DNA from 2 places in the Dysosmobacter welbionis genome. Region 1 is predicted to be linked to the other one. Evidence: predicted binding sites of a transcription regulator. Region 1 holds the regulator's gene; the other holds the start of a gene.
What was found. Region 1 encodes Rex, which represses fermentation and respiration genes when NADH is low (regulators of the CRP and FNR family bind a similar motif). Its sites were predicted from a motif close to ATTGTTAANNNNTTAACAAT; they were not measured.
Positions count from the first base shown of each region.

Region 2: the regulator Rex is predicted to act here: its motif matches at 9,142-9,161, upstream of EIO64_RS11935 (acetyl-CoA C-acetyltransferase).

Region 1 is NZ_CP034413.3:2,987,717-3,003,783, reverse strand. It holds gene EIO64_RS15730 (gamma-glutamyl-gamma-aminobutyrate hydrolase family protein) at 1-270, opposite strand, end outside; tRNA gene EIO64_RS15725 (tRNA-Arg) at 334-410, opposite strand; gene EIO64_RS15720 (redox-sensing transcriptional repressor Rex) at 771-1,400, shown strand; gene EIO64_RS15715 (S-layer homology domain-containing protein) at 1,427-2,518, shown strand; gene EIO64_RS15710 (hypothetical protein) at 2,600-2,755, shown strand; gene EIO64_RS15705 (manganese efflux pump MntP) at 2,830-3,402, opposite strand; gene sfsA (DNA/RNA nuclease SfsA) at 3,415-4,095, opposite strand; rRNA gene rrf (5S ribosomal RNA) at 4,151-4,266, opposite strand; tRNA gene EIO64_RS15690 (tRNA-Glu) at 4,353-4,427, opposite strand; tRNA gene EIO64_RS15685 (tRNA-Lys) at 4,429-4,504, opposite strand; rRNA gene EIO64_RS15680 (23S ribosomal RNA) at 4,582-7,419, opposite strand; tRNA gene EIO64_RS15675 (tRNA-Ile) at 7,736-7,812, opposite strand; tRNA gene EIO64_RS15670 (tRNA-Ala) at 7,844-7,919, opposite strand; rRNA gene EIO64_RS15665 (16S ribosomal RNA) at 8,025-9,555, opposite strand; gene dapF (diaminopimelate epimerase) at 10,113-10,955, shown strand; gene EIO64_RS15655 (dicarboxylate/amino acid:cation symporter) at 11,011-12,306, shown strand; gene sdaAA (L-serine ammonia-lyase, iron-sulfur-dependent, subunit alpha) at 12,361-13,254, opposite strand; gene sdaAB (L-serine ammonia-lyase, iron-sulfur-dependent subunit beta) at 13,256-13,924, opposite strand; gene EIO64_RS15640 (8-oxoguanine deaminase) at 14,061-15,419, shown strand; gene EIO64_RS15635 (helix-turn-helix domain-containing protein) at 15,486-15,839, opposite strand; gene EIO64_RS15630 (AbrB/MazE/SpoVT family DNA-binding domain-containing protein) at 15,979-16,067, shown strand, end outside.
Region 2 is NZ_CP034413.3:2,254,953-2,271,019, forward strand. It holds gene EIO64_RS11895 (phosphoglycerate kinase) at 1-223, opposite strand, end outside; gene EIO64_RS11900 (tRNA (cytidine(34)-2'-O)-methyltransferase) at 451-942, opposite strand; gene EIO64_RS11905 (hypothetical protein) at 1,018-1,329, shown strand; gene EIO64_RS11910 (glucosamine-1-phosphate N-acetyltransferase) at 1,368-2,384, shown strand; gene EIO64_RS11915 (ribose-phosphate pyrophosphokinase) at 2,458-3,417, shown strand; gene pth (aminoacyl-tRNA hydrolase) at 3,520-4,107, shown strand; gene mfd (transcription-repair coupling factor) at 4,376-7,900, shown strand; gene EIO64_RS11930 (peptidylprolyl isomerase) at 8,016-9,095, shown strand; gene EIO64_RS11935 (acetyl-CoA C-acetyltransferase) at 9,388-10,644, shown strand; gene EIO64_RS11940 (helix-turn-helix domain-containing protein) at 11,225-11,434, shown strand; gene EIO64_RS11945 (coiled-coil domain-containing protein) at 11,507-13,390, opposite strand; gene EIO64_RS11950 (DUF6017 domain-containing protein) at 14,089-14,982, shown strand; gene EIO64_RS11955 (PcfB family protein) at 14,989-15,477, shown strand; gene EIO64_RS11960 (DUF4368 domain-containing protein) at 15,474-16,067, shown strand, end outside.

The sequences.
Region 1 (16,067 bases):
CTCCAGAGCGTCCCGGGCAGGGCACAGCTCGCCGCAGAAGGGCTCCATGGCCTCCCCGTACAGCTGGGGATCGACATCCTGCCCACCAGTAAAGAGAAAACCATCGCAGAGATCCGCGAGCTGGGCAATATCCGCCCCATTGGTTGTCAGCGGCAGGATGACGGGGATGGCACCGGCTTCCTTCACTCCTTCCAGATACCCCGGCAGCATCCAGTAGGACTTCTTTTCCTCGTCCCACAGGGGCGTTACCCCGATGATGGGTTTCTCCATAGTTCATCACCTCTGATTGATAAAAGCAAAGAGGCACTCGAAATTCGAGTGCCTCTTTGCACGTGGTACGCCCGACTGGATTCGAACCAGCGGCCTTCAGAGTCGGAGTCTGACGCGCTATCCAACTGCGCCACGGGCGCATACCTAAACTATGTTCTATTATAACACGGGATTTTCAAAATTGGTAGTCAAATAGTAGTCAACGGAAACAGAATTTTTTCTCTCTGCCCGTTAAAACCAAAGACTCCCAACGCTTTGCGCCATCTCTCAACTGAACGAGCCTGAAATGTCGGAGTCTGACGCGCTATCCAACTGCGCTACAGGCGCATACATCAACATCTTCTTCAAACAGCTTATTTAGTATACCAACATTTTTCCGCTTTGTAAAGCTTTTCTTGAAAAAATTTTTCTCAAAAAGATTGTTAAAAAAATTGACAAGTCCCTGATTTTGGTCTAAACTTAATTGAGAATGATTTAACAAATAGCAAGGAGTGACTTATATGCGAAAGGAAAACATCTCCGACGCCGTGATACGGCGTCTGCCCAGATATTACCGCCAGCTCACAGACCTCTGCAACCGCGGCGTCGTGCGCATCTCCTCACACTCCCTGGGGCAGGAGATGAACATCACCGCCTCTCAGATCCGCCAGGATTTCAGCTGTTTCGGTGAGTTCGGCCAGCAGGGCTACGGCTACAATGTAGAAGAACTGCGGGCCGAGATCGGTCATATCCTGGGCGTGGACAACAACCACCACCTCATCATGATCGGCGTTGGCAATCTGGGCCACGCACTGCTGCAGAACTTCCCATTCTCCCAGAGTGGGTTTACGGTGGACGCAGCCTTTGATGTCTCCCCCGCCGTGATCGGGACTGTGGTGAATAATGTGCCGGTATACGCCATGTCCGAGCTAGATCACTTCCTACAGGACCACCCGGTGGACGTGGTGGTGCTGACCATTCCCCAGTCCGTGGCCCAGGACACCGCCAGCCACCTCATCAATCTGGGCGTCAAGGGCTTTTGGAACTTTACCAACATTGAGCTCAGCAGTCAGCTCCCGGATGTGCAGTTTGAGAACATTCACTTCGCAGACAGCCTCCTGACCCTCAGTTACCGCATCGCCAACCGCTGACGCTCCAGCGTGGAAGGGAATCATCTATGACAAGGAAGACCAAGACTGCCCTCATCACCGTCTGCCTCTTACTTACCGTCACCGTTGTGTACGCCTTGGCCGCGGCCGGCGGGGCCTCCGATCCGCTGGCCTCCCTCTCCTATCTCACCGGCACTTTCACCGATGCGGTAGACCAGCGGGTGGAGGAAAAACTGGACGCCTCTGACCAAGCGCTGCTGAACGGAGACGCGGCTCCTTCCGACGGCGGGGCCGCCACGTGGATGGAGACCCGTCTGAAGGCAGGCGACGCCCTGACCGGCTCCACCGGCACGGGCGTCCTGTTGCTGGCGGGCGGTATGCAGGTCACGTTCAACTCCGGCGCTGTGGTGGATGTCACCACAGGGACCATCGTTACCAGTGGCAGTGCCCTTACAGCCAGCCACCGGTATCTGGTGGCTGAGGAAACCACCGCCGTGTTTACCGTCACCTCCAAGACGGCGGTTGTGGATTATCAGGGCCCCTACGCCTTCAGCTACTCCACCAACACGGACTACAACGCCATTGCTGTCGCGCTCAAGACCATGCACCTGTTTCAAGGCAGCTTCACCGGCTACGGAGATGGATATGACCTGGAGGTCGCCCCTACCCGCCTGCAAGCCCTCATCATGTTCATCCGCGTCCTGGGCGAGGAGAATGATGCGCTGGCCTACACCGGCTCCACTCCCTTCACGGACATCACCTCCGGGACCCAGAGCGAGAAATACGTGGGCTACGCATACAGCAAGGGCTACACCAACGGATACTCCGCCACCACCTTCCGGCCCAGCCAGACGGTGACAGCCAGCCAATACATGGAGTTCATCCTCCGGGCACTGGGATACAGCTCCGCGGACAACAAGGACCTCTCCGGCACACTGACCAATGCCTTGACCAATGGCGTCATCACGGAGGGCGAGCTGGCCGCCCTGCAGGGCGGCACGTTCCTCCGTGCGGATCTCGCATACGTCTCCTACTACGCGCTGGATGCCGCGGTGTCCGGCAGCAGGCAGACACTGGGAGACACGCTGATGGACAAGGGCGTCTTCACCGTGCGGGAGAAACAGGCGGCCGACGCACTCGTCACCAGCGGCCGGAAATAAAACCGGAACCCCTTTGCCGGTCCGGCATACTATGGATTGAGACCGGTTCGGTCGGTCTACGATTTCATAGGAGGTTCCGGTATGTGCAATAACGGCTTTGGCGGCGGCAACTGCTGCTGGATCATCATTCTGCTGATCATCATTTGGTGCTGCTGCGGCAACGGCAGCTGGGGCGGCAACGGCTGCGGCTGTGGCTGCAACAACAACTGCGGCTGCAATCCCAATCCCTGCTGCTGAGATTTCATAAGATAACCAGCGCCCCGGGCCAAATGGCCCGGGGCGTTTTCCACTTCGCTGTTTTTTATAGGCGCTTACAGGATCCCCAGGTGCTCCAGAAGAATCTTTCCACCCAGAAGGATCAGGATCACACCGCCGGCGATCTCCGCCCAGCACTGGAGGCGGGCGCCGAAAAAGGTCCCGATCACCACACCCGCCAGGGAGATCACAAAAGTCGTGCAGCCGATGACCGTCACAGCAGGCAGGATGTCCACGTTCAAAAATGCAAACGTGACCCCAACAGCCAATGCGTCGATGCTGGTAGCCACCGCCATCAGCAGCAGCTGCTTATAATCCAGCGTCACACTCACCGCACAGGCCGTCTCCTCCGCCTCCCCTTTCAAAGACTCCCACACCATCTTACCGCCGATGAATGCCAGCAGAAAAAAAGCCAGCCAGTGGTCCAGATGTTGGATGTACCCGGCAAATTGGGCGCCCAGCAGCCAGCCGGCATAGGGCATCAGCGCCTGAAATCCGCCAAAAAACAGCGCAATCACAGCCGCATAGCGCAGATTCAGTTTTGGCATACAGAGTCCCTGGCACACCGCTACAGCAAAGGCGTCCATCGAGAGCCCCACGCCGATCAACAGCAATTCCAAAAATCCCATATTGCCGCTCCCTTATAATACCACCGGCACCGGCTGGTGGATAGTTAAACTGTCCGGCGTCACCAGGCAGTCATAGGCGTACACTTGGACACCCCAGGCAGCTGCCTCCCGAAGGGCCGCACCGAAGGCCGGATGGGTGGCGTCGTTGGGAGAGAAGCGATCCACGCCGTGCATCTGGATCACAAAAAACAGGGTAGCGCCCATTCCCTCCCGGACAGCCCGCTGTAACTCGTGAATATGCTTCACGCCCCGTTCTGTCGGCGCGTCCGGAAATCGGACAACACCGTTTTCCTCCAGGGTAACACCCTTGACTTCCACCAGGTGCAGCCCGGCTTCTGTTGTCAGCGCAAAGTCCAGACGGGACTCTCCATAATGATATTCCGGTTGAATGGACTTTAGATCTGGCAGGAAATGTCCTTGGGCGGCCCACTCCTGAAAAACACGATTTGGGGCCTGCGCATCCATATTGATCAGCAAGGCCCCTTTCTCCACGGCGATAAGGTCATACGCTGTCTTTCTCGCAGAATTTGCGGCCTTTTCCAGATAGACCGCTGCTCCCGGCACCAGCAACTCCCGGCAGCGTCCGGTGTTTTTTACATGGCAGATCTGCAGCCCGTCTTCTGTCTCCACATGAGCGATAAAACGGTTGGGCCGCCGTAGAAATCTTCCTTTGACCACTTGATGATATTGCAAAACGATGCCTCCCATGCGACGAAAAAAGGCCACATCAAACGATGTGGCCTCTCAGTGTTGGCGCTACCTATCTTCCCGGGCCGTCGCCAGCCAAGTATTGTCAGCAGGAACGAGCTTAACTGCCGTGTTCGGAATGGGAACGGGTGGACCCTCGCCCTAATCAGCACCAACTCTATGTCATCCGGTCTTGCCGGAGAACAAACTGTATTATATTGTATTTCGCTTCCCTTGTCAAGAACTTTCGCCCTTGAAAAGTCTGGTGACCCGTACCGGATTCGAACCGATGTTAACGGCGTGAGAGGCCGCTGTCTTAACCACTTGACCAACGGGCCATGGTGCACCTTCACGGACTCGAACCGGGGACCCACTGATTAAGAGTCAGTTGCTCTACCAACTGAGCTAAAGGTGCAAATCCCTTGAGCATGCTTCCCTGCACCCTCAAAACCGAACAATGTGACGCTGCTTTCAGGCTCGCCTGCTTTCTCGTAGGTCAAGCCCTCGGGCTATTAGTACCGGTCAGCTCCATACATTACTGCACTTCCACCTCCGGCCTATCTACCAGGTAGTCTTCCTGGGCCCTTACCCTCTTTCGAGGTGAGAGATCTCATCTTAGGGGGAGTTTCACGCTTAGATGCTTTCAGCGTTTATCTCGTCCGTACTTAGCTACCCAGCTATGCCCTTGGCAGGACAACTGGTGCACCAGAGGTACGTCCATCCCGGTCCTCTCGTACTAAGGACAGCTCCCTTCAAATCTCTTCCGCCCGCAACAGATAGGGACCGAACTGTCTCACGACGTTCTGAACCCAGCTCGCGTGCCACTTTAATCGGCGAACAGCCGAACCCTTGGGACCGAATTCAGCCCCAGGATGTGACGAGCCGACATCGAGGTGCCAAACCTCCCCGTCGCTGTGGACGCTTGGGGGAGATCAGCCTGTTATCCCCAGGGTAGCTTTTATCCGTTGAGCGATGGCATTTCCACTCACATACCACCGGATCACTAACTCCAACTTTCGTTACTGCTCGACCCGTCGGTCTCGCAGTTAGGCTGGCTTCTACGTTTACACTCACTGCACGATTTCCGTCCGTGCTGAGCCAACCTTTGAGCGCCTCCGTTACTCTTTAGGAGGCGACCGCCCCAGTCAAACTGCCCGCCTAACAGTGTCCCCCGACCGGATTCACGGCCGCAGGTTAGAAATTCAGCAATCCAAGAGTGGTATCCCACCGGCGGCTCCACAAGAGCTGACGCCCCTGCTTCCAAGCCTCCCACCTATCCTGTACATGGGTTACCGAATTCCAGTATTAAGCTGCAGTAAAGCTCCATGGGGTCTTTCCGTCTAGTTGCGGGTAACTGGTATCTTCACCAGTACTACAATTTCGCCGGGCGGGCTGTTGAGACAGTGCCCAAATCATTACGCCTTTCGTGCGGGTCAGAACTTACCTGACAAGGAATTTCGCTACCTTAGGACCGTTATAGTTACGGCCGCCGTTTACCGGGGCTTCAATTCAATGCTTCGCTTGCGCTGACATCTCCTCTTAACCTTCCGGCACCGGGCAGGCGTCAGCCCATATACGTCATCTTTCGATTTAGCATAGACCTGTGTTTTTGGTAAACAGTTGCTTGGGCCTTTTCACTGCGGCCTCTTGCGAGGCTCCCCTTATTCCGAAGTTACGGGGTCAACTTGCCGAGTTCCTTAACAACCCTTCTCCCGTTGGCCTTAGGATTCTCTCCTCATCTACCTGTGTCGGTTTGCGGTACGGGCACCTTAGTATCCATCAGAGCTTTTCTCGCCTCTCAGCATCGCGGACTTCGCTACTATATTTTCGCTCCCTTTCGCCCGGGTCAACCAACGCCCGGGTTCCGCTATCCAAAAGTGTCCCTCTGACTTAAAGTTCGGTGGCTACGGAATTTCTACCGTATGTGCATCGACTACGCCTTTCGGCCTCGCCTTAGCTCCCGGCTTACCTTGGGCGGACGAACCTTCCCCAAGAAACCTTAGATTTTCGGCCATTATGATTCCCACATAATTCTCGCTACTCATTCCGGCATTCTCACTTCCATGCAGTCCACCGCTGCTTCCGCTGCGACTTCACCCCACATGGAACGCTCCCCTACCACTGTCTTACGACAATCCTAAGCTTCGGTTAGATGCTTAGCCCCGTTACATTTTCCGCGCAGAGTCACTCGACCAGTGAGCTATTACGCACTCTTTTAATGAGTGGCTGCTTCTAAGCCAACATCCTGGTTGTTTTCGCAACTCCACATCGTTTTCCACTTAGCATCTATTCGGGACCTTAGCTGTAGGTCTGGGCTGTTTCCCTTTTGACAATGAAACTTATCTCACACTGTCTGACTGCTATGCATCAATTAGCCGGCATTCTTAGTTTGATAGGCGTTGGTAACCTTATCGGCCCCGCTACCATTCAGTGCTTTACCTCCGGTAATCTAACATAACGCTAGCCCTAAAGCTATTTCGGGGAGAACCAGCTATCTCCGAGTTCGATTGGAATTTCACCGCTACCCACAAGTCATCCGCCACCATTGCAACGGGGGTCGGTTCGGTCCTCCATGGGGTTTCACCCCCACTTCAACCTGCTCATGGGTAGGTCACCCGGTTTCGGGTCTATGGCAACGAACTTTACGCCCTATTCAGACTCGCTCTCGCTTCGCCTCCGGCACTGAATGCCTTAAGCTCGCTCGTTACTATAACTCGCCGGACCGTTCTACAAAAAGTACGCCATCACACGTTAACGTGCTTTGACAGCTTGTAAGCACAAGGTTTCAGGTTCTCTTTCACTCCCCTCCCGGGGTCCTTTTCACCTTTCCCTCACGGTACTGCTCCTCTATCGGTCATCAGGTAGTATTTAGGCTTGGAGGGTGGTCCCCCCTGTTTCCCACGGGGTTTCACGTGTCCCGCGGTACTCTGGATTCAGTCGCACGGCCTTCTCTTTCGGATACGGGGCTCTCACCCTCTATGGCGGGCCTTCCCAGACCCTTCTCCTAGATAACTTCCGCTAAATGACTGTCCGCAACCCCGAGGAATAAATCCCTCGGTTTGGCCTCTTCCGCGTTCGCTCGCCACTACTTGCGGAATCTCGGTTGATGTCTCTTCCTCGCCCTACTTAGATGTTTCAGTTCAGGCGGTTCCCTTCCTACGCCTATTTTGTTCAACGCAGGATGACTGGATATTGTCCAGCCGGGTTGCCCCATTCGGATATCCCGGATCAATGGATATTTGCTCCTCCCCGAGGCTTTTCGCAGCTTGTCACGTCCTTCTTCGGCTCCTGATGCCAAGGCATTCCCCTTGCGCTCTTTCCAGCTTGACCTATCGCCGTTCTCACAGCGACTTGTCAGAGAATTCTTGGTTCTCTTTGAGAATTATGCAGGCTTTACAAAGATCGAAATTGTATGTCACCCTGCATCCTTTCGGATGCTGTTCCACAATCAATTTGTTTCCTCTGTGTCTCCACAGAGAAACCTCTCTGTTGCCTTACTTGCTTTTGTCACATTGTTCAGTTTTCAAGGTGCAGATCGCCGTCCGCAAGCTTTCGCTTGTCTCCGGCACAGCTTCCAACCGCTTTTGCAGTCAGATTTGAAGATCCGATCTTTCGATCAGGTCTTCAAATCCAAAGGCAAATCGCCTGGTGGGCCCGAGTGGGCTCGAACCACCGACCTTACGATTATCAGTCGTACGCTCTAGCCAGCTGAGCTACGGGCCCTCGTCTTGGACGAGGTGACGCTTTATTCTCTTGGTGGAGATAGTCGGGTTCGAACCGGCGACCTCCTGCTTGCAAGGCAGGCGCTCTCCCAGCTGAGCTATATCCCCTTCTATCTCCCGGCGTACGCCCTCTAAATTAAACAACGTAACTCTTTTTCCGCTCCAGCTGACCAGGAATTCCAGGCAGAGCTTGCTCTGCCCAGGTCTCCTTAGAAAGGAGGTGATCCAGCCGCACCTTCCGATACGGCTACCTTGTTACGACTTCACCCCAATTATCGAACCCACCTTCGGCCGCGCCCTCCTTGCGGTTAGGCTACGGACTTCGGGTGTTCCCGACTCTCATGGTGTGACGGGCGGTGTGTACAAGGCCCGGGAACGTATTCACCGCGGCATGCTGATCCGCGATTACTAGCGATTCCGACTTCACGCAGGCGGGTTGCAGCCTGCGATCCGAACTGGGACGGCTTTTGGGGGTTTGCTCTGCCTCGCGGCTTTGCCTCCCTCTGTTGACCGCCATTGTATTACGTGTGTAGCCCAGGACATAAGGGGCATGATGATTTGACGTCGTCCCCACCTTCCTCCGTTTTGTCAACGGCAGTCTCGCTAGAGTGCTCTTGCGTAGCAACTAACAATAGGGGTTGCGCTCGTTGCGGGACTTAACCCAACATCTCACGACACGAGCTGACGACAACCATGCACCACCTGTCTCTACTTTCCCCGAAGGGCACCTGATGTATCTCTACTTCGTTAGTAGGATGTCAAGCCCTGGTAAGGTTCTTCGCGTTGCTTCGAATTAAACCACATAATCCACCGCTTGTGCGGGCCCCCGTCAATTCCTTTGAGTTTCAACCTTGCGATCGTACTCCCCAGGTGGGATACTTATTGTGTTAACTGCGGCACGCAGGGGGTCAGTCCCCGCACACCTAGTATCCATCGTTTACAGCGTGGACTACCAGGGTATCTAATCCTGTTTGCTCCCCACGCTTTCGCGCCTCACCGTCAGTTGCCGTCCAGTTATCCGCCTTCGCCACTGGTGTTCTTCCTTATATCTACGCATTTCACCGCTACACAAGGAATTCCGATAACCTCTCCGGTACTCAAGACCTACAGTTTCAAATGCAGTTTGGAGGTTAAGCCTCCAGATTTCACATCTGACTTGCCGGCCCGGCTGCACGCCCTTTACACCCAGTAAATCCGGACAACGCTTGCCACCTACGTATTACCGCGGCTGCTGGCACGTAGTTAGCCGTGGCTTATTCGTCAGGTACCGTCTTCTACTCTTCCCTGACAAAAGAAGTTTACAACCCGAAAGCCTTCTTCCTTCACGCGGCGTTGCTGGGTCAGACTTGCGTCCATTGCCCAATATTCCCCACTGCTGCCTCCCGTAGGAGTCTGGGCCGTATCTCAGTCCCAATGTGGCCGGTCAACCTCTCAGTCCGGCTACTGATCGTCGCCATGGTGGGCCGTTACCCCACCATCTAGCTAATCAGACGCGAGGCCATCTTCCAGCGATAAAATCTTTGACATGCCCGGGATGCCCCGGTCATGCGTCATGCGGTATTAGCAGTCGTTTCCAACTGTTGTCCCCCTCTGGAAGGCAGGTTCCTCACGCGTTACTCACCAGTCCGCCACTAAGCATTCCTATCATTTGGCCGAAACCTCAGTCAAGGGTGCTCCGTTCGACTTGCATGTGTTAAGCACGCCGCCAGCGTTCGTCCTGAGCCAGGATCAAACTCTCTATAAAATGGTATCTAAACGAACCGTAGTCCGTTCAAACCTTCATAGAGCTATTTGTCATAGCTTCATTTCTCCATCCCACCGGTAATTGACTCAACCCAGTGAGACGGCTTTGTCCTTTGGCAAACTCATCTAAATGAGCTCGCCTTCTGGTGCTTCCTTTTCGTTACGTTGTTTAATTTACAAGGTGCACGCCGTTCCCGGCGGAACATTGCTATTATACTCGATTTCATTTCGTTTGTCAAGAACTTTTTTCAGAAGTTTTTTGACATCCGATCCATCTCGTATCAGCAGCAACCTGTTTAGGTTACCACATCTCAGCCTTGCTGTCAAGAACTTTTTTCATTTCTTCCCGGCCCGGCTCATCACCGCGCCGACAGCTTTGTTAGAATACCAAATCCTTCCCCTTTTGTCAATACCTTTTTCCTCTTTTCTCGATTTTTTTCGACCGTCTTCCCACTGACGTGGATTTCGCAGGTTCTGCATGGTTTTCCGCACATTCTCTGCTTTTCATTCTCAGTTCTCGCTGTTATAATAATGTATATACAAGAAGGAGGTGGAAACTTGAGATTTTGGAAAATGAACGGCGCGGGAAATGACTTTGTGATTCTGAACAACCTGGAGGAGCACCTCCCCCTGGAGCAGCTGCCACAAATCGCCCGGACGCTGTGTGAACGGCACATGTCCATCGGGGCGGACGGGTTGATGGTTGTGGATGCCCCCTCCCAGGGCGGAGATTATCGGATGCTGTTCTATAATTCTGATGGCAGCGTAGGTGAGATGTGTGGGAACGGTGCCCGCTGCATCTGCCGGTATGGCTACGAAAACGGGCTGGCCGGAGAGACGCAGACTGTGGAGACCACGGCAGGCATCGTCACCGGCCGGCGGATCGACCAGCGGCTGTACCGCATCCGGCTGAACGACCCCACCACCGTACGACTGGATAGCCCGGTGGAGGCAGACGGCGTGACATACGTCTGCTCCTATGTGGAGCTGGGAAATCCCGGCATCCCCCACGCCGTGGTGCCATACGCCGGACTGCGCCAGGCGGACGAAAACGAGCTGCGGGAGCTGGGCCGGGCTATTCGCTGGAACAAGGTCTTTCCCAAGGGTGCCAATGTGAACTTCTACGAGATCACCGGTGAAGATCTGATTTTCGAGCGGACATTTGAACGCGGCGTGGAGGACTTCACCTATGCCTGCGGCACTGGCACCGGATCTGTGGTGACCGTGCTGACTCTGCAGGGCAAAGTCTCCGGCCACGGCGTACAGGTGGATATGACCGGCGGCCGCTTGGTGATCGATGCGGAGCGGGTCCACTCCCATATCGCCAGCCTTTATCTGACAGGCCCCACCAACGTGGTGTGCAGGGGTGAAGTTACGGATGAGGACCTTATTATAATGTAAGGCCGGAAGGCCATATAGGTCAGCAGCTATTTCAATATGTATTGGAGGAGAGAGAATGAGTACACAGCTGAGCAAAAAGTCTGTTGCCCGGAACTACGCATTTCTGGCCGTCATGCTGGGGGCCATGATCCTGGGCTCCATCGTGGGCTGGATCTTCCCCCAGGAGCTGGATGCGGAGGGCAACGTCATCAGCGCCGGCGCCACGGTGCTGGAACCTCTGGGCACCCTGTTCCTGAATATGATGTTCTGCATCGTGGTGCCCATGGTGTTTTCGTCCATTGCCGGGTCTGTGGCTACCATGAAGAGCCGCAAACGGGCCGGCAAGATCATGGGCACCACCGTGCTGACCTTCGTCATCACCGGCGCCATCGCTGCGGTCATCATGATCGTCATTATGAAGATCTTCCCCCCGGTTCTGGAGCCCTGGACCAACCTGACTGAGGGCGTGGTGGAGGATCCCATCTCCATCCCGGACCTGATCGTGAACTTCTTCACGGTGAGCGACTTCTCCGGCCTGCTCAGCCGCAGCGCCATGCTGCCCCTGATCGTCTTCTCCATTCTGTTCGGCTTCGGCGTAAATCTGGGGCCGGGTCCTGACAGCCTGATTGCAAGATTCCTCACCAGCCTGTCCGAAGCTATGATGAAGGTCGTTCAGCTAGTCACCTACTACGCCCCCATCGCCTTCTTCGGCTTCTTCGCCAACCTGGTGGCCACCTACGGCTCCCAGATCGCTACGGACTATGCCCGGGCTCTGGTGGTGTACTATCCCCTCTGCTTCATTTATATTTTTGTGGCCTTCCCCTTGTTCGCCTGGTTCGGCGGCGGCAAGGGAGCGGTCAAGGAAATGTTCCGGCACATCGCCAAACCTGCCATCACTTCCCTGGGCACCTGCTCCTCCGTGGCCACCATCCCCACCAACATGGAAGAGGCGGAGGCCACCGGTATCTCCAAGGATGTCAGCGAGATCGTGGTTCCTCTGGGCGCCACCATGCACATGGATGGCTCCTGCTTCTCTTGCATTCTGAAGATCACGTTCCTCTTCGGCGTGTTCGGCCGGCCCTTTGACAGCATCGGCGACATGGCACTGATGGTGATTGTGGCCGTGCTGTCCTCCGTGGGCATGTCCGGCGTCCCCGGCGGCGGCTACATCGGCGAGTTCATCATGTGCTCCGTGTTCTTCCCGGACCAGCTGGCCATCGCCTATCCCATCGCCATCACCATCGGAAACCTGGTGGATCCCCCCGCTACCATGATCAACTCCGCCGGCGACTATGTGGTGAGCTTTTTGGTCTCCCGCTTTGTAGACGGCAAGGACTGGTTCCAGAAAGTCCTGGCCAGCCGGAACGCCTGATCTTCCCTTTCGCAAAAAGAAGGACCTGCCGCAGGGCAGGTCCTTCTTTCGTCCTCACAGCTCCTGTTCCTGGGAGCGGCGCTCTTCCCGCTTTGCCTTCACGCTCTGTCCGAATGGTGTGGCGGCGAGACCGCCCAGAGCGGTCTCCCGCAGCTCTACCGGCAGCCGGCGGCCCACGTCGCCCATGCAGTCGATCACCTGGTCCACAGGCACCCGGCTCTCAATGCCCGCCAGGGCCATGTCCGCCGCGCTGACGGCATTCACCGCGCCGATGACGTTTCGCTTGACGCAGGGGACCTCCACCAGTCCCGCCACCGGATCGCACACCAGGCCCATCAGGTTCTTCAGCGCCATCGCCACGGCGTGGCCGATCTGCTCCGGCCCGCCGCCCCGCAGGTCCACCAGGGCCCCCGCCGCCATGGCCGCAGCCGTGCCTACCTCCGCCTGGCAGCCGCCGGAGGCGCCGGAGATGGACGCCCGGTAGCCAACCACCGCGCCGATACCGGCAGCCACATACAGCGCCCGGACGATGGCCTCCTCATCTACAGCGCCCCGGCGGTACAGCGGCACCAGCACAGCCGGCAGCACGCCGCAGGCCCCCGCCGTGGGTGCCGCCACGATCCGGTGCATGCAGGCGTTGGACTCCGCCACGCACAGGGCCGTAGCGATCACCTCCTGCAGATAGGGGCCGCAGAGCGTCTCCTGCTGGGCGGCGTAGTCCCACATCCTCTGGGCGTCGCCCCCCACCAGGCCGCTGACGCTGCGCCGGTCCGCCCGGTAGGTGTCCACGGACTCCACCATGGCCCGCCAGGTGGCGTGCATCTTCTCAAAGGAGGCCTCCGCCGTCACCTGCCGCTCCTCCACGTCCGTATCCCGCACCACCTGCCAGAAGGGCTTCCGCCCCGCCTGGATCTTGTCGAAGATCTCCTGCATGGAATCCAGAGCCATTTCAGTCTTCCTCCTTCTCGTAGTAGGTGGCGCCCAAGACGCCGTAGAGCGCCTGGATACGCTCCAGGGCATCCGCCGGGATCTTCTGGTCCGTCTCCACCACCGTCAGGGCAGCGCCGCCCCGGCGGTCCCGGTTCAGGCTCATGTTGGCGATGTTCACCCCGCTGACGGAGAGCTCATTGAGAATCCGGGACAGCTCTCCGGCCACGTCCTGGTGGCGGACCACCAGGGTGTTGAAGATGCCGGTGAAGCTCACCTCCACTCCATCCAGCCGATCCACCCGGATGCGGCCGCCGCCGGTGGAGGCCGCCTGCAGCTCCAGCTTCCGCCCGTCGGCACTCTCCACCGTCAGCACCGCCGTGTTGGGGTGGGCATCCCGCAGACGGGCCGTGTGGAAGTGGAATTCCAACCCCTGGTTGGCGGCGATCTCAAAGCTCTGAGGAATGCCCAGATCGTCCGGCTTCATCCCCAGGAGGCCCGCCACCAGCGCCCGGTCCGTGCCGTGGCCTCGGCCGGTATCGGCAAAGGAGCCGTGGAGGCCGATGTCCGCCCGCGCCACTTCCGCCCCCAGCAGGGTCCTGGCCATGCGGCCGATCCGCACCGCCCCCGCTGTATGGGAGCTGGAGGGGCCCACCATCACAGGGCCCAGAATATCAAAGATGTCCAGCATAACCGTGTTCCTCCCGGTGATCCGAAATTGCTCTCAGCGTATCACATCCTCCCCGTTTCCGCAAGAAGTTTTCCCGGGAAAGTTGACCTTTCTCCCGCCGTCCTTTATACTGGGAGCAGAAAGGAGCGTGACCGCCATGTCCTCTTTGCTGCTGCGCAATCTGCGGACCATCCTCACCTGTGATGACGGCGACGCCGTGCTGGAGCACGCCGACCTCTATTGCGAAAACGGCATCATCCGCGGTCTGGGCCCAGACCTGCCCCAGACCGCAGACACTGTGATCGACGGGTCCCATTACTGGTGCTATCCCGGCCTCATCAACACCCACCACCACCTGTATCAGGTGTTCTCCCGGAACCTGCCCCAGGTGCAGAATCTGGAGCTGTTCGACTGGCTCACCGCCCTGTATGAGATCTGGAAGGGCCTGGACGAGCAGGTGGTGCGCCTCAGCTCCCTCACCGGCATGGGGGAGCTGCTGAAGCACGGCTGCACCACCTGCTTTGACCACCACTATGTCTTTCCCGCCGGATGCGGAGACCTGATCGGCGCCCAGTTCGCCGCCGCGGAGGAGCTGGGGATGCGGATGTTCGCCTCCCGGGGCAGCATGGACCTCTCCCGCAAGGACGGCGGCCTGCCGCCGGACAGCGTGGTCCAGACGGTGGACGCCATCATGAAGGACTCCGCCCGGGTGATCGAGGCGTACCATGACCCGTCCTTCGGATCCATGCGGCAGGTGGCCCTGGCCCCCTGCTCCCCCTTCTCCGTCAGCGGAGAGCTGCTGCGGCAGAGCGCCATCCTGGCCCGGCAGTACGGCGTCCGGCTCCACACCCACCTGTGTGAGACGAGGGACGAGGAGCACTACACCCTGGAGCACTACGGCGTCCGGCCGCTGGAGTACATGGCATCTCTGGGCTGGACAGGCCCGGATGTGTGGTACGCCCACGGCATCCACTTCAACGACGAGGAGCTGCGGGAGCTGGCCCGCACCGGCACCGGCGTGGCCCACTGCCCCATCAGCAACATGAAGTTGGCCTCCGGCGTCGCCCGGGTGCCGGAGATGCTGGCGCTGGACGTCCCGGTGGGATTGGCGGTGGACGGCTCCGCCAGCAACGACGGGTCGTCCCTGATGGAAGAGCTGCGGGTGTGCTACCTGCTCCACCGGCTGACCTCCAGCGAGAAGGCCCCCTCCGGGTATCAGGTGCTGAAGATGGCCACCCGGGGCAGCGCCCGGCTGCTGGGCCGGGAGGACATCGGGCAGCTGGCCGTGGGCAAGTGCGCGGACTTCTTCCTGGTGGATTCCCGCCGACTGGAGCTGGTGGGCGGCGCGTACAGTCCCGCCGACGTGCTGGCCACGGTAGGCCTCCGCGGCCCGGTGGACTACACGGTGGTGAACGGCCGGGTCGTGGTGAAGGAGGGGCATCTCGTCACCATCGACGAGGAAAAAACCGCCGCCGATGCCCGGAATGCCTGCGGGGCGTATCTGGCAAAGGCGTAAAAAGAGCCGCTGCATCGGTTGATGCAGCGGCTCTTTTCTATTTATAAATTATAAAGGAGCGGTTGTTCAATTCCGGATTTCAGTCTCGTCCGCCCGCATCAACTGGATATACCGCAGCAGATGGCCACACTCCGCCTCTTGCAGACGTCTGACCTCGTGGAGCAGCGCCGTCCGATTCTCTCCCGCTTCTCCCTTCCGCCGGTTGTATTCCAGACTCTCCCCCAACATATAATCCACGCTGGCGTGGTAGAGATTCGCCATGCCCAGCAGGACAACAGTAGAACAGATATCTCGTCCCGTCTCAATATTGGACACATAATTTGGGCTGATTCCCAGAGTCTCCGCCGCTTGCTCCTGGGTCATACCAGCCGCCCTGCGGAGTGCCTGAATCCGTTTTCCGATAGCTTTTGTATCAATCATCACCATACCCCATTTCAGGTACAGTGTATAGTATGAGTTATTCCAGTTTGAACATCCTATATTTCATATAAATATTGACTATATTCTGGAATTTTAGTATGATAGAACCGCAAATTGTCGAAAAAGGAGGATGTCAGATATGAAAAACGTGGGAATACCGAGAAGGCTGGACGAGCTGGGACGGATTGTGATCCCGATAGATGTGCGCCGGGCTCTGTCTCTAAATGA
Region 2 (16,067 bases), 730 kb from region 1:
GCTTGGGGTCGGGGCCGTTCTTGGGCTTGCCCAGGTGGGAGCAGGCGATGACCGCCGCCCCATTCTCCAGCAGATACTGGATGGTGGGCAGCGCCGCCACGATGCGCTTGTCGCTGGTGATGGCGCCGGTCTCTTTGTCCTGGGGGACGTTGAAGTCGCAGCGGAGCAGGACCTTTTTGCCCCGTACCTCCACATCCCGGACCGTCTTTTTATGGGTATTCATCTGAGATGTCCTCCTATCTGATCTCGTTCCATTGGATTCCTCATGATTCATTCCAACGCAGCCGAAGCCGCAGAGGCGTTCGGCGGCGGTGTCAGCGCGTTCAGGGACTAGTATGGACCGAAGGATGGAAATTCACCCCCGGCCGCCCCCCCTGCAATGCAAGGCCGCTCCGCGCCCTGCAAAAGCAGCCGGGCCTCCCCAGCGGAATCGGCGCCGCCCGGCGGGGCTCAGCCCCAGGCCATCTCGCCGGTTCCCAGCAGGCCCGGAAACCCGTTCTGCCGCAGCGCCTCGTAGACGCAGACGGCCACGGTGTTGCTCAGGTTCAGGCTGCGGGCCTCGCTGACCATGGGCAGGCGGACGCAGCGGTCCCGGTACCGCTCCCGGAGAGCCAGAGGCAGTCCGGCGGTCTCCTTGCCGAAGAACAGCCAGCTGTCGGCGGTGAACCGGGCCTCCTGATAGGACCGGGGCGCCTTGGTGGTGGTGAGCCACAGGTCCCGCTCCGCCTCGGGGCGGCGGCGGAAAAAGTCCTCCAGATTCTCGTAATCAAAAACCTCCACCAGGTTCCAGTAGTCCAGGCCAGCGCGGCGGACGGCCTTCTCCGAGATGTCGAAGCCCAGGGGGCGGATCAGGTGCAGCTGGCTGCCGGTGGCGGCGCAGGTGCGGGCGACATTGCCGCAGTTCTGTGGGATCTCCGGCTCCACCAGTACGATATGAAGCATAGACAGCTGTCCCCCTCTTTTCATGCAGTCAAAACACATTGTACCGCGTCGCCCCGGCAAATTCAACTGTAATGTGTGAAGAAAACCGGATTTTTAGAAAAAATCACGACAAATCCGGCTGGATTTCTGCAAAATGCCGGAAATGACAGAAGGAGGGGGCGCCGCAGGAGCGGATCTGTTGTCTCCCACAAAAAAACGTCCCTGTACAAGAAAAATCTGGAGGAAATTTCTTTTATAAATTCGCCGGAAATACTGGATTTTCCCAAGATATTTGTTATAATAAAAAATACGAACGAACAAGGAGGAGAAAACCCATGGATTTTCCGCAGCGCGCCGTGTTTTTTCTGGAAGAGGACTCCTCCCTCCCGGCGCACTCCAAACCGCTGATGCTGGAAGCCGTGTTATTTTGCCCGATCCTAAAATGGATGAGTGACAAGCTGTTGGCCGACGGCGTGCAGCGGTTTTTTGCTGTCTCCAGCCCCCGCTTTGCCCAGGAGGTCCGCGCCTGCTTCCCGGAGGACGCAGACGTGACCATCTCTGAGCAGCACAGCGAGCTGCTGGACTTTTTGAACACGCCGGACCCGGTGGCCGTGTTTGTCCGGGCCGCCCTTCCCATGGAGGAGGCGGGCCCCGGCTTTGTCTACGGCGCCGCCGGCTACGAGCTCCAGGCGGTCTGGCAGGAGAAGATGACCAATGCCGTCTCCGCGGCGGAGCTGATCCCCGGCTGGGTGCCGGTTTTCAGTCTGGAGACCGTGGCCGAGCTGGAGCCCCTGCTCCGGGAGCGGATCGTCCGGCGGCACATCCGCGCCGGCGTCCGGGTGCTGGACCCGAACGCGGTGTATATCGACCCCCGGGTCACCATCGGCCGGGGGACCATGCTCCTGCCCGGCACCATCCTGCGGGGGGAGACCGCCGTCGGCTGCGGCTGCACCATCGGTCCCAATGCCGTGGTGCGGGATTGCGTCATCGGCGATGAGACAGAGATCAATGCCTCCCAGGTGAACGAGAGCACCATCGGCAGCCGCACCCACGTGGGGCCCTTTGCCTACGTGCGCCCCGGCTGCGCCATCGGGGATGACATCAAGGTGGGCGACTTTGTGGAGGTGAAGAACTCCGCCATCGGTGACGGCACCAAAATCTCCCACCTGACCTATGTGGGGGACAGCGACGTGGGCCGCAAGGTCAACTTCGGCTGCGGCACCGTCACCACCAACTATGACGGCGTGAAGAAGTACCGCTGCACCATTGAGGACGGCGCCTTCATCGGCTGCAACACCAATCTGGTGGCGCCGGTGACTGTGGGCGCGGGTTCCTATATCGCGGCGGGTGCCACCATCACCAAGGATGTGCCCGCGGACGCGCTGGCCGTGGCCAGGGCCAAGCAGGAGAACAAGGAGGGGTGGGCCAAACGGCGGCGGAAGCTGTACGGGCAGGAGCACTGATGCTCCTTCGGCTGATCGATCCTACTGACAGAAACCAAGAACATTCAGAACATAGAAAGAGGGCGTTCAAACAATGATTTCTCACGGCAAGGACATCAAGGTGTTTTCCGGCAACGCGAATCCGAAGCTGGCGGAGGAGATCTGCAAGTTGATGGGAACCAAACTGGGCGAGGCGGAGGTCGGTACCTTCTCCGACGGGGAGATCTTCGTCTCCCTGTACGAGACGGTCCGCGGCAGCGACGTGTTCGTGGTCCAGTCCACCTGCACCCCGGTGAACAACAATCTCATGGAGCTGCTCATCATGATCGACGCACTGAAGCGCGCCTCCGCCGGCCGCATCACCGCGGTCATCCCCTACTACGGCTATGCCCGGCAGGACCGCAAGGCCAAGGCCCGTGACCCCATCACCGCCAAGCTGGTGGCCAACATGCTCACCGCCGCGGGCGCGGACCGGGTGCTGACCATGGACCTGCACGCCTCCCAGATCCAGGGCTTCTTCGACATTCCTGTGGACAATCTGGCGGGCAACCCCATCTTTGTGGACTACTACGCCAAGAAGTACGGCTCCGAGTGCGAGAACATGATGGTGGTCTCTCCCGACGTGGGCTCTGTGTCCCGGGCCCGGGCCTTTGCCCAGAAGCTGCACATGAATCTGGCCATCGTGGACAAGCGCCGGCAGAAGGCCAACAGCTGCGAGGTCATGAACGTCATCGGCGACGTGCGGGACAAGGACTGCATCCTCTTCGACGACATGGTGGACACCGGCGGCAGCCTGTGCAACGCCGCCAAGGCCCTGATCGAGGTGGGCGGCGCCAAGAGCGTCCAGGCCTGCGCCTCCCACGGCGTGCTCTCCGGCCCGGCCATTGACCGGATCAACGACAGCGTCATCACCGAGCTGGCCCTGCTGGACACCATCCCCGCCATTGATCCCAAAAAGAGCAGCAAGATCAAATACCTGCAGGTGGCCCCCATGTTTGCAGAGGCCATCGAGCGTATCTACCAGGAGATCTCCATCTCCAAGCTGTTCCGCTGAGAAGCGGCGGAGCTCCGGCATTTCTGCGTATCAATAATGGACTGGTCAAGGCGGGGAAGGGAACTTTCCCGCCTTGGCTGACGTTGCAAAGGAGTTTTTTTCATGCTGTTAGGCGCCAAATCCGCCGCCGTGGACTGGCTGGTGGTGGGCCTGGGAAATCCCGGGGCCAAGTATGAGCACACCCGCCACAACATGGGCTTTCTCACCGTGGACCTGCTGGCGGAGCAGGCGGGGGTGAAGCTGAACAAGGTCAAGTTCAAATCCGCCTATAACATCATCCCCTTCGCCGGGTCCAAGTGCCTGGTGATGAAGCCCCAGACGTATATGAACCTCTCCGGCGAGGCGGTGCGGGAGGCAGTGCAGTTCTACAAGATCCCTGCCGACCACGTGCTGGTGATCTATGACGATGTGTCATTGCCGGTGGGGAAGCTGCGGGTGCGGCCCACCGGCTCCGCTGGGGGGCACAACGGCATCAAGAACATCATTGCCCACCTGGGGACCCAGGACTTCCCCCGGATCAAGATCGGCACCGGCGCGCCGGGCGAAGGGGGCGACATGATCGACTGGGTCATCGGCGTGCCCTCCCAGGCGGAGCGGAAGGTGTTGGTGGAGAGCTTCCGCCGGGCCATCGACGCGGCGGAATGTATCATTGAACATGGCTGTCAGAAGGCCATGAATGACTTCAATTGAATGAGGGCCGTCCAATAGGGCGGCTCGCCGCGCCTCTTTTTGCCGCCGGGCATGGCGCCCGGTAAAGGGGAATACACTAAGGACGGATCCATTTTCCCGGATCGTGCCGGTGGATATGACCTGGGTGGGAGAATCATGTCCATCCGCTTTACAGCCCCTGCCTCCAAACAGGCGCCGGGCGGAGAACGCCCACCGGGCCATGCGCCCGGAAGCGGCCCGGCGCCCAGAGAGTCTTCCCAATTTTTCATGTTGACAAGGACCACATCCTATGGAACAGTTTCTGAGACAATTGCAGACTATCCCCGAGGCGGCGGAGCTGATCCGCCGGGTGGAGGAGGGCGGCTGTCCCGCGGCGGTCAGCGGCCTCCAGCCGGTGCAGCGGGCCTGCGTGGGCGCGGCGGTGGCGGCAGCCTGCGGCCGTCCGGCGGTGTTCCTCTGCGGGGACGAGCGGGAGGTCCAGGTCCTCTCCGCTGATCTGGAGACCCTGACGGGCCGCCGCCCCGTGACCCTGCTTGGCCGGGAGTGGCAGTTCCGCCCCGGGGCCGTGGGTTCTCGGGACTGGGAGCGGAGCCGTCTGGCGGCGCTGTACGCCCTGGCCCAGGGGGACGCGCCGGTGGTGGTGGCCACCGCGGACGGCCTCATGGCCCGGACCCTGCCGCCGGAGACCCTGCGGTCCCTGGCCATCACCCTGGAGGTGGGGGGGCAGGCAGAGCTGGGCGCGCTGGCGGAGCAACTGCTCTCCGCCGGGTATACCCGGTGCGAGCAGGTGGAGGGCGTGGGCCAGTTCGCCCTGCGGGGCGGCATTCTGGACGTGTTCTCTCCCCTGATGGACCAGCCGGTGCGGTGCGAGTTTTTTGACGATGAGATCGACTCCATGGGCGCCTTCGACCCCGGCACCCAGCGGCGGACCCGGAACGTGTCCTCCGCCCGGATCCTGCCGGCGGCGGAGGTGCTGCCCCACTGCGCCCCCGGAGGCCTGCCCGGTCTTGCGGACCAGCTGACCGCCCTGGCGGAGAAGCTGGCGAAAAAGCAGAAGACGGAGGCCATCGTCCAGACGTTGCGGGAGGACGCGGAGCGGCTGCGCAGCGGCGCGGCCCCGGGGGCGGCGGACCGGTATCTGGCAGCCATCTATCCGACTGTCACCGCCGGGGTCCACTACCTGCCTCCGGACGCGGTGGTGTTCCTCAGTGAGAGCGGCCGGGTGGACGAGCGGGTGAAGAACACGGTCCTCCAGCAGAAGCAGGACGTGGAGGCGCTGCTGTCCGCCGGGGTGCTGGCGGGGGAGTACGCCCATCTGACCCTCACCGCCGAGGAACTGTACGCCGCGCTGGAGGACTTCCCCGTGATCCTGGAGGACTCTCTGCCCACCTCCCGGCACCCCCTGCGGCCCCGGGGCCTCCTGACCATGAATGCCAAACAGCTCAGCTCCTACGGCGGCAGCCTGGAGACCGCCGTCACGGATCTGGAGCACTACCGCTCCTCCGGCAGCGCGGTGCTGGTGCTCTGCGGTGGGGAGACCCGGGCGAAGAATCTCCACCGGCTGCTGGAGGAGAAGGGCATCCCGGCCACCCTGGATCTAAGCGGCGCCGCCATGCCTGCGGCGGGGGAGGTGCGCCTCTCCCTGGGGGCCCTGTCCGCTGGCAGCGAGTGGCCGGCGCTGAAGCTGGCGGTGCTGACAGAGGGCCAGCTGACGGCCCCGGCCATGCGCAAGCGCCAGCGGGTGAAGAAGGACTCCAACCGGCAGAAGCTCCAGTCCTACACCGACCTGTCCCCCGGAGACCTGGTGGTCCATGAGCACCACGGCGTGGGCCGGTTCGTGGGCATCCAGCGGATGCCGGTGGACGGCGTGGAGAAGGACTACATCAAGATCGACTACGCCGGCGGGGACTGCCTGTACGTCCCCGTGACCCAGCTGGATCTGGTGAGCAAGTACATCGGCGGAGGCGAGGACACCGAGCGCACCAAGCTCAATAAGCTGGGGGGCGCCGAGTGGACCCGGCAGAAAACCAAGGCCAAGAAGGCCGCCAAGGATCTGGCCAGGGGCCTCATCGCGCTGTATGCCGAGCGGCAGAAGCGGCCGGGCTTCGCCTTCTCCCCGGACTCCCCCTGGCAGCGGGAATTTGAGGAGTCCTTTGACTACACCGAAACCGACGACCAGCTGCGGTGCATCGCGGAGATCAAGGCGGACATGGAGAAGCCACGGCCTATGGACCGGCTGCTATGCGGCGACGTGGGCTACGGCAAGACGGAGGTGGCACTCCGGGCCGTGATGAAGTGCATCCTGGACGGGAAACAGGCCGCCATCCTGGTGCCTACCACCGTCCTGGCCCAGCAGCATTACGCCACCGCTGTCAGCCGGTTCCGGGACTTTCCGGTGAAGATCGAGGTGCTGTCCCGCTTCACCCCCGCCAGGGAGCAGAAGCGGATCCTGGAGGCCGCCAAAAACGGCGGCGTGGACCTGCTGATCGGCACGCACAAGCTGCTGCAGAAGAGCATGGCGTTCAAAGACCTGGGCCTGCTGGTGATCGACGAGGAACAGCGGTTCGGCGTCACCCACAAGGAGCGGCTGAAGGAGATGAGCCGCCAGGTGGACGTGCTGACCCTCTCCGCCACTCCGATCCCCCGGACGCTGAACATGGCACTTTCGGGCCTGCGGGACATGTCCACCCTGGAGGAGCCCCCGGCGGACCGGCAGCCGGTGCAGACCTATGTGCTGGAGCACGACTGGGCCATCATTGAGGATGCCGTCCGCCGGGAGCTGGGCCGGGGCGGCCAGGTATACTACCTCCACAACCGGGTGGAGAGCATCGACGCCACCGCCGCCCGGCTCCAGAAGATGCTGGGGCCGGAGGTCCGTATCGTCACCGGCCACGGGAAGATGACGGAGCAGGAGCTGTCCTCCGTCATGCAGGCCATGGTGGACGGGGAGGCGGACATCCTGGTCTGCACCACCATCATCGAGACCGGCATCGACATCCCCAACGTGAACACGCTCATCATCGAGGACGCGGACAAGATGGGGCTGGCCCAGCTCCACCAGATCCGGGGCCGCATCGGCCGCAGCGCCCGGCGGGCCTACGCCTATCTCACCTACCGCCGGGGCAAGGTGCTGCAGGAGACCGCCGCCAAGCGGTTGGCGGCCATCCGGGAGTATGTGGAGTTCGGCTCTGGCTTCAAGATCGCCATGCGGGACCTGGAGATCCGGGGCGCGGGGAACCTGCTGGGGCCGGAGCAGTCTGGGTATCTCATGAGCGTAGGCTACGACCTGTACCTGAAGCTGCTGGAGGAGGCCGTCCTGGAGGAGCGTGGCGAGGAGAAGCGGATCGAGACGGAGTGTGCCGCCGACCTGACGGTGAACGCCCATATCCCGGACCGGTACGTCCCCTCGGCGGAACAGCGGATGGACCTGTACCGCCGCATCGCCGCCATCCGCACGGACGAGGACGCCTCGGATCTGCTGGACGAGATGCTGGACCGCTACGGCGAGGCGCCCAAGTCCGTTCTGGCCCTGCTGGACGTGGCCCTGCTGCGTTCTGCCGCGGCCAAGGCCGGCGTGTCCGATATCTCCCAGAAGGGCAGCCTCCTGCGGCTGCAGCTGGGAGTGTTCCACCCACAGGCCCTGGTGGCGGTGTGCGGCCACGCCAAGTACCGCCAGCGGCTGACGCTGGCGGCGGGGGAGATCCCTGCCCTCACCCTGAAGCTCAAGCCCGGGGAGGATGTGCTGGAGGCCGCCCGGGACCTGGTGGAGGACCTGAAGCTGGCCGCGGAGGAGGCCGCGGGCGGGACCCCGTAAGTTTCATCATGTTTTTGCCATGCCCCGCATAGGATGGTGGCGGTGGGACGTCCCCCGCCTGTCCTGTGCGGGGCGTTTCCACGGAATCTGCGAGGAATGACAAAGGAGAACCGTGATGAAACGATGCATCGCTTTTTGCCTGGCCCTGGGGGCCGCCATCTCTCTCACCGCCTGCGGGGGCGGAGACACAGAGGGGGGACTTCTCTGCGAGGCGTCCGGCATCCGTCCGGACACTGTGCTGCTGTCCGTGGACGGGCGGGACGTGTCCGCCCAGCGATACCTCTACTGGCTGGCCTACGCCTGCGACTACATTGCCGACTACTACGACAGCGGGGAGGGGATCCAGTGGGGGGACACTGTCTCCGGCCAGAGCCTGGAGGATTACGCCAAGGACCAGGCGCTGCAGAACGCCGCCCTGTACGCCACAGTGGAGACCTGGGCGGAGGATTACGGCTGCACCCTCACCGACGAGGACCGGACTGCCATGGACCGGGAGTGGGCGGCCCGGGCGGCCCAGTACGGCGGGGAGGAGGCCTATCTGGCCGTGCTGGCCCGCATGGGGCTGGACCGGGCGGAAGCGGAGGCCATCTCCGGGGACTACTATCTCTACGAGCACCTGTACGACCTCTACTGCACGGAGGGCAGCGAGCTGGCCCCCGCGGAGCATGACCTGGAGACCTTTGCCCAGGAGCAGGGCTACCTCACCGTGGACCACATCTGGCTCTCCACCGCCGCCGCGGACCCGGCGGACGCGGAGGCCGTGGCCGCCTGCCGGGCCAGGGCGGAGGAGGCCTTTTCCAAGCTGAACGGCAGCGCGGACCCTGCCCATGACTTTGCTGTCCTGGCCGCCACTTACAGCGATGAGACGGACCGGGACCAGCATCCGTCCGGATACACCTTCACTGTGGGGGACGGCACGCTGCCCGCCGCCTGCGAGGAGGCGGCCCAGGCCCTGGAGGAGGGCCAGTTCAGCGGCGTGGTGGAGGCGGATGACGGCTTCTACCTGATTCTGCGCAAGCACGTGGACCTGGAGGCCGTGGCCCCGGACTACTTCGACGCCCTGCTCCAGGCTGCGGCGGACAGCGCGGACATCTCCACCACCCGCACCTATGCGGACCTGGATGTGAGCCGGTTTTACGACGAGCTCATCGCCGCCCGGGCGGAGCTGGATGCCTCCGGCGGAGAGGTTGCCTGATGGGTGTTTGTGCCAATTTTGGCAAAATGACGAAATTCGCAGAGGTTTTGATAAAGTTTTAACAAATTTTCGAATTTCACAGAAATTTGCATTGACGGGGCAGGAAAAACCCAGTATAATCAAATCAGCAAGCGGTTGGTGTATGAGCATTTGTCAAAAATTTGGCAATCATGTTTTTCTTTTGACAAACTCTCGCCGCCACCCTCAACTTGTGATTGGCGTCTGCGGCAGCGCCTGACGAAGAGCCGTCGGAGCTGCCAATCCCATATTTTTATAAAAACGGAGGAAGATCATGAAAGAGCTCTATGTTGTGAATTGCTGCAGAACCGCGATTGGTTCCTTCGGCGGCGCGCTGAAGAACACCCCTGCCGTCGATCTGGGTGCCATCGTCATCAAAGAGGCTCTGAACCGTGCCGGCGTGAAGCCCGAGCAGGTGGATGAGGTCATGTTTGGCTGCATCCTGACCGCCGCCCAGGGCCAGAACGTGGCCCGCCAGGCCTCCATCAAGGCCGGCATCCCCTATTCCGTCCCCGCTTACACCGTGGGCATGGTCTGCGGCTCCGGCATGAAGTCCATGATCGAGGGCGCCCGCTCCATCCTGGCCGGCGACGCCGACGTGGTTGTCTGCGGCGGCACTGAGAACATGAGCGCCGCTCCCTACGCCGTTCCCACCGGCCGCTACGGCGCCCGGATGGGTCACACCCAGATGATCGACACCATGATCAAGGACGGCCTGTGGGACGCCTACAACAACTATCACATGGGCACCACCGCTGAGAACATCGCGGACATCTGGGGCATCACCCGCAAGGAGATGGACGAGTTCGCCGCCTCCTCCCAGCAGAAGACCGAGGCCGCCCAGAAGGCTGGCAAGTTCGAGGCTGAGATCGTCCCCGTGCCCGTGAAGGTCAAGAAGGACATCGTGGAGTTCAAGGTGGACGAGTTCCCCCGTGCCGGCGTGACCGCCGAGGGCATCTCCAAGCTGAAGGGCGCCTTCCCCGTGGGCCCCGAGTCCCCCAATCCCCAGGTGGTCCACACCTTTGAGCCCACCGGCATCCAGGAGACCGACGACAAGGGTCAGCAGCGCGTGACTGCCGCCAACGCCTCCGGCATCAACGACGGCGCCGCCGCACTGGTGCTGGCCTCCGGTGAGGCTGTGGAGAAGTACGGCCTGAAGCCCATGGCCAAGCTGATCGGCTGGGGCCAGGGCGGCGTGGATCCCAAGATCATGGGCGTCGGCCCCGTGCCCGCCTCCCGTCAGGCCATGACCAAGGCCGGCGTGACCATCGACGATATCGACCTGGTGGAGGCCAACGAGGCGTTCGCCGCCCAGTCCATCGCCGTGGCCCGTGAGCTGGGCTTTGACATGAGCAAGGTCAACGTCAACGGCGGCGCCATCTCCCTGGGCCACCCCGTCGGCGCGTCCGGTGCCCGGATCATCGTGACCCTGCTGCACGAGATGCAGAAGCGGCCCGAGGCCAAGAAGGGCCTGGCTACTCTGTGCATCGGCGGCGGCATGGGCGTTGCCACCGTGTTCGAGAAGTGCTGAATTGATCTTCCGGCAGAGCACCGTCTCCGCTGGATGTGAAAAGGCGTCCCCGGCCATTAGCCGGGGGCGCCTCTTTTTTTGTGCCGGGAAGCGGCGTGCCGCAGGGCCGCCATCCAGCAGAACGGCAGGAGGACGAGGGTATAAAAGCGCCTGGAGGCGGCCTGAGAGGATGCCCCAGCAGTTTGCGGATCGCACATCAGCCGGAGTTTTTGCAGGGACCGCGCTATGAAAGGCACCTGGCAGCCGCTGGAATGCGGTGGAACGGATAAGAAGGCCGCTGTAAGCCGAAAACTGGCTTACAGCGGCTGACTTGGCACCCCTGACCAGACTCTAACTGGTGGCCTACCGCTTAGGAGTACGGCGTACCATTTCGTAAATTGTTCATATCATATCTTCCCGTGTTGTTTCTTCGCAAATTGTGCTGCCTGGAGGCAGGTCAATTTGCACAAATTCCCCTGAAATATGCTGCCTTACAACGGCTTTTCAAATGTCGTATTAGCAAGGTATTAGCAGGAACCCCTTGTGACAGAGGGCTTCCAGGGGCCGTTTGAAAATGCTATTAGCAAGGGAGGATCATTTTATGAGCACCAACGAAAAAGGGATGCCCCAAAGCAGAACATACACCGTGAATGACATCGCAGCCATTCTCGGTATCGGCCGCGCCTCGGCCTATAAACTAGCCAACTCCGGAGCGTTCAAGACAATCCGCATCGGCAACATGATTCGCATCTCCAGAAAGTCCTTTGAGGATTGGCTAAAGGCAGAGGGGCTGGACGACGAAACGGAATAAGTGCTTAAACTGCCGCAGGCTGTTAGTCTGCGGCAATTTAATATAGTAGACAATTTAAAAGGACCTGGTTTTTTAGCTTTGCAGTATTGAAATATCTGCAGAAAATCTATCAAGTTTTGCGCTTTCTTGATGTAACTCTCTGCGAGCCGCTCTTAATTTTTCTTCTATGAGTGCAAGTTTTTCTTCGGCACTCTCTTTTTGGCGCACAGCATATTCCACCTTTTCCGCTGAATAGCGCCGCAAATTCGCTTGGCGGTTAAACAGTGCTTTTCTCGCTTTTGATATTAGAGAAAGAATTTTGATTTCGTCTTTATTCCAAATCGTCAAAATTATTATGAATATTGAAATTACAGCCGTAATAATGCCTAATACTTCAGAATAATTTGTGCCAATGTAAACTGCAAGTCCTATTGCTATTAACGATGCTATTGTTATTATTATTTTTAACCCTAAAATTTGTTTGTTGACAGACTTATCAATTGCATCTTTTACCTGATCTTGTTCACTCAGAAATTCAGAAACATCTTCTATCTCTTTCTTTACGTCCGTTCTATCTTTCTCTAATACCTCAACATTCCGCTGGCACTCAAAAATAATCCTTTGTTGTTTAGCTTTTGCAAGTTCAAACTCTGCCGTTTCGTTTTTCCTTGTTAAATTATCAATTTCTTCTTGGCGCGATATGCTTCCTTCCGTATATGCACTCTGACGAATTTCCTTTAGAATTTCTAGCGGTGTGGAGTCTATAATCTTATCAGAAGCATTTGCCGTTAGTTTTCCGAGAATTCTTTGAGCAACAGGGCTAACTTTCAAGAAATAGCATTGCTCCGGAGTAATATCACCTTTTTTCTCCAACTTTATTAGCGCATCATTTAATTTTTTTGTAACATCATTAGAAGGTCGAAATGCAGCATATGCAGCAGAAACCAGCCGGGGCCTATTAATCGAAGATAGTGTAGACGGGCTATTAAACCAGACAAGAGTTCCCCATTTAATGTCGGTCATAACGGTTGGTATAAAGAAATCCTTTGATCCAGCAAATTCTAGAGAAATCTTATATCCAACCCGTGCCAATGATCTATTTCCGGTGATAAAAATGTTTTTGACCTCATTTAGATGATACGGAACAACTGTATTGTTTTTATGTTGAGTAAAGAAAATGGATTTAGCATCTTGGTTAATACTATAATCCTTATCATCAATTTGGACATCAGGGTTCGATTCTTTGTATTCCGAGACAATCATTTCTTTAATAATTGCTTCTGTCGGAGTCTGTATATCTTCCACTTTGGGATATGGCATATTGTCTATAACGATATTAAAATCTTCTTTTAAGCGAGTTCGTACATTACAAGAGAACTCATCAATTTCATCTATGCTCCACTGATTGCGTACAAAGAAATAAGTTGCTTCAGAAGAAAGCGTTGCATCATAATTGGGATTGTTAATCCACGACTTTGAACCTTCGATGATGCCGATCATTTCGCTAACGGTATGATCATATACCTTGACATGCATGCCTAGTTTTTGGATATTTCTGACAAATAGTTCATAGCTATCAGCACGGTCAGAGCTATCAATACCAAATAGCTTAAACAGTAAGCCAGTATCCAAATACACACATGCGTCCTTAGCTGTATAAGATTGAGGAGATTCACAATATGCAAAGACTTCCGACAATGCTAGGCCAATGGTATAATCGTTCAAATAGTCCAAAATGTCGGCCTGACCTGTTTCTTCACAATGGACCAAAAAAGCTGCAAACAAATAATCGTCTTTGACTTCTCTTAACACCCTTCTATCTACTTTAGTTTTAATGCCATATCGCTCAATAAATGCAAGTATTTTGTCACCCATATCTTCATCAGAAGAATAGATGTTATACTCTTGTTGCAAAAAAACTTTGAATCGAGCAAGGATTTCTCGATATTTTTGGTCTGTTTTTTCAACAATATCCATAAAGTCCTCTTCATCAATATGGGCATAGTCAGGGACAAACTGATGTATAGAGGAATTATATGTTAGAAACCCAAAGTTAATACATGTAGAAAGAATTGTTTGCATTGGATGATAGGGAACTGAAAAGCCATAATAGGCTTTGAAATCTTTACATAGAGTGTCTATATCGCATGTTTTGTATCTATTTCTCTGTATGAGAGCCGCAATCATTCTGGCATAAGCGTGGAGTATATCTTCTCTAGAACAGGAACTTAGAGCAGCATAGCAGGCTATTGTCGAAAATGAGCTCATGGCTGTTACCTCTCTGTATCTATTTTGGGGTAAATTTCATTTTAAAGTATAAATCCAATTCAGGTAAATTTCAATTCTATGAGTATTGATTTCTGACATAAATCGACTTTCCTTGTAAATCTCAAGAACAGAGCAGTTTAAAGGTCATAGGTTTAGTCCTATGGCCTTTTTTCATATCCATTTGTATCTTTGTATCATTTATTCTGGCTCTGAGATTACCACAACGATATTCTGATTACCAAGTCAAAACTGACACGAAAGGAGTCGAAAATCCCATGTTTTTTCTCCCACAGTCAGCCGGAAGTCCCCGCCCATAGGTTTTCCTCTCCGGGGTATCCGGGCGGCATAGATACCGCCTTTCTCCCAAAAACGAACACTTTTCCAAACCGCTGAAAGGAGGTGATAACATGGCGGTATTTCGCATTGAAAAAACCCGAGACTACACGGTGATGTCCAACCACCACCTGCGGAATGCGGGGCTGTCGCTGAAATCCAAAGGGCTGCTCTCCATGATGCTGTCCTTGCCAGAGGACTGGAACTACACCACCAGAGGCTTGGCCAAAATCTGCAAGGAGGGTACGGACAGCATCGGTTCCGCCCTGAAGGAGCTGGAGCGGGCCGGGTACATAGTCCGCAATCGGCTCCGGGACAGCAAGGGCAAGATCGTGGATGTGGAGTATGTCATCTACGAGACACCCCATCCCCCGGACACGGGCCAGCCGTGTGAGGATGAGCCGGATACGGCTTGTCCAAATACGGAAAACCCGGATATGGATAACCCATGTCTGGAAAACCGGCCGCAATTAAATAAAGAGAAAAGAAATCCTGAAGAACAAAATACTGATTCATCAAGTACGGAAGGATCAAATCCAATCCAATCAAGCCCCCAAACCCCCGCAGGGGCCAACCGGACCGGACGGGACTGGATGCGGGAGCGAGAGAGCTATCGGGAACTGATTCTGGAGAACATCGAGTATGACTATCTATGCCGGGATGACCGGCTGGATCGGGATATGCTGAATGAGCTGGTGGAGCTCATGGTGGATACCGTCTGTTCCCGCAGGGAGACGATCCGCATTGCCGGGGACGACTACCCGGCGGAGGTGGTCAAATCCCGATTTCTGAAGCTGAACAGTTCCCACATCGAGTATGTGCTGGACCGGATGCGGGACAACACCACCTATGTCCGCAATATCAAGAAATATCTGCTGGCTGCTCTGTATAACGCTCCGGCCACCATCGACAGCTACTATGCGTCCCTGGTGAACCACGACCTCTACGGCAGCGGAGAAAGGAGATGATAGGTCATGCAGGAAGAAGTCACCCAGCGCACCGTTGCCCTCTGTGTGGAGGCTACAAAGCTCTCCGCCGGGATGCTGCAACAGGCCATGAAAAAAGTGCTGGACGAGATGCAGAAAGGAGTGACCGGCCACAAGACCAAGCTGCACCACGGCAAGCAGACCCTCCGGCAGTTGATGAAGCACAATACCGGCGTTTCAAACATCGAGATCACTGACCAGAACATCCGGGCCTTTTCCGCCACCGCCAAGAAGTACGGCATTGACTTCGCGCTGAAAAAGGACACCAGCGGCGAGATACCCCGCTACCTAGTGTTCTTCAAGGGCCGGGATGCCGACGTTATCACGGCGGCTTTTCGGGAGTTTTCTGCAAAGAACCTGGAGAAAGAGAAAAAGCCCTCCATCCGCAAGGAGCTGGACCAGGCAAAGCAACAGGCCAAAGCCCAACACCGCCAGCGGGAGAAAGTCAAAACCAAAGACCGGGGTGTGGAATTATGACCGACACCTGGAAAAAGGCTCTCTTCCTCAATCTCCCGTATCTGCTGTTTGTCTATCTCTTTGATAAGCTCTGCCAGGCGGTGCGCTTTGCACCCGGCCTTGACGCCTCTGAAAAGTTCCTGCATTTGAGCCAGAGCTTTACGGAGGCGTTTTCTTCTGGGCTGCCCAGCCTGCATCCGCTGGACCTGCTGGCGGGTATCGTCGGGGCGGTCATCGTTCGGCTGGCGGTATACGCCAAAGGGAAAAACGTCCGCAAATACCGCAAGGGCATTGAGTACGGCAGCGCCCGATGGGGCACGGCGGCGGATATTGCCCCCTATGTCGATCCGGTCCCCGACTGGAACATCCCTCTGACCCAGACGGAAAAGCTCACCATGTCCAGCCGCCCGAAAAATCCCAAGTACGCCCGGAACAAAAACATCCTGGTCATCGGAGGCAGCGGCAGCGGTAAGACCCGTTTCTTCGTCAAGCCCTCCCTGATGCAGATGCACAGCAGCTATGTGGTCACCGATCCCAAAGGACAGCTTTTGTCCGAGGTGGGAACCATGCTGCGCCGGGGCGCCCCCAAGCTGGACGAGAACGGAAAGCCC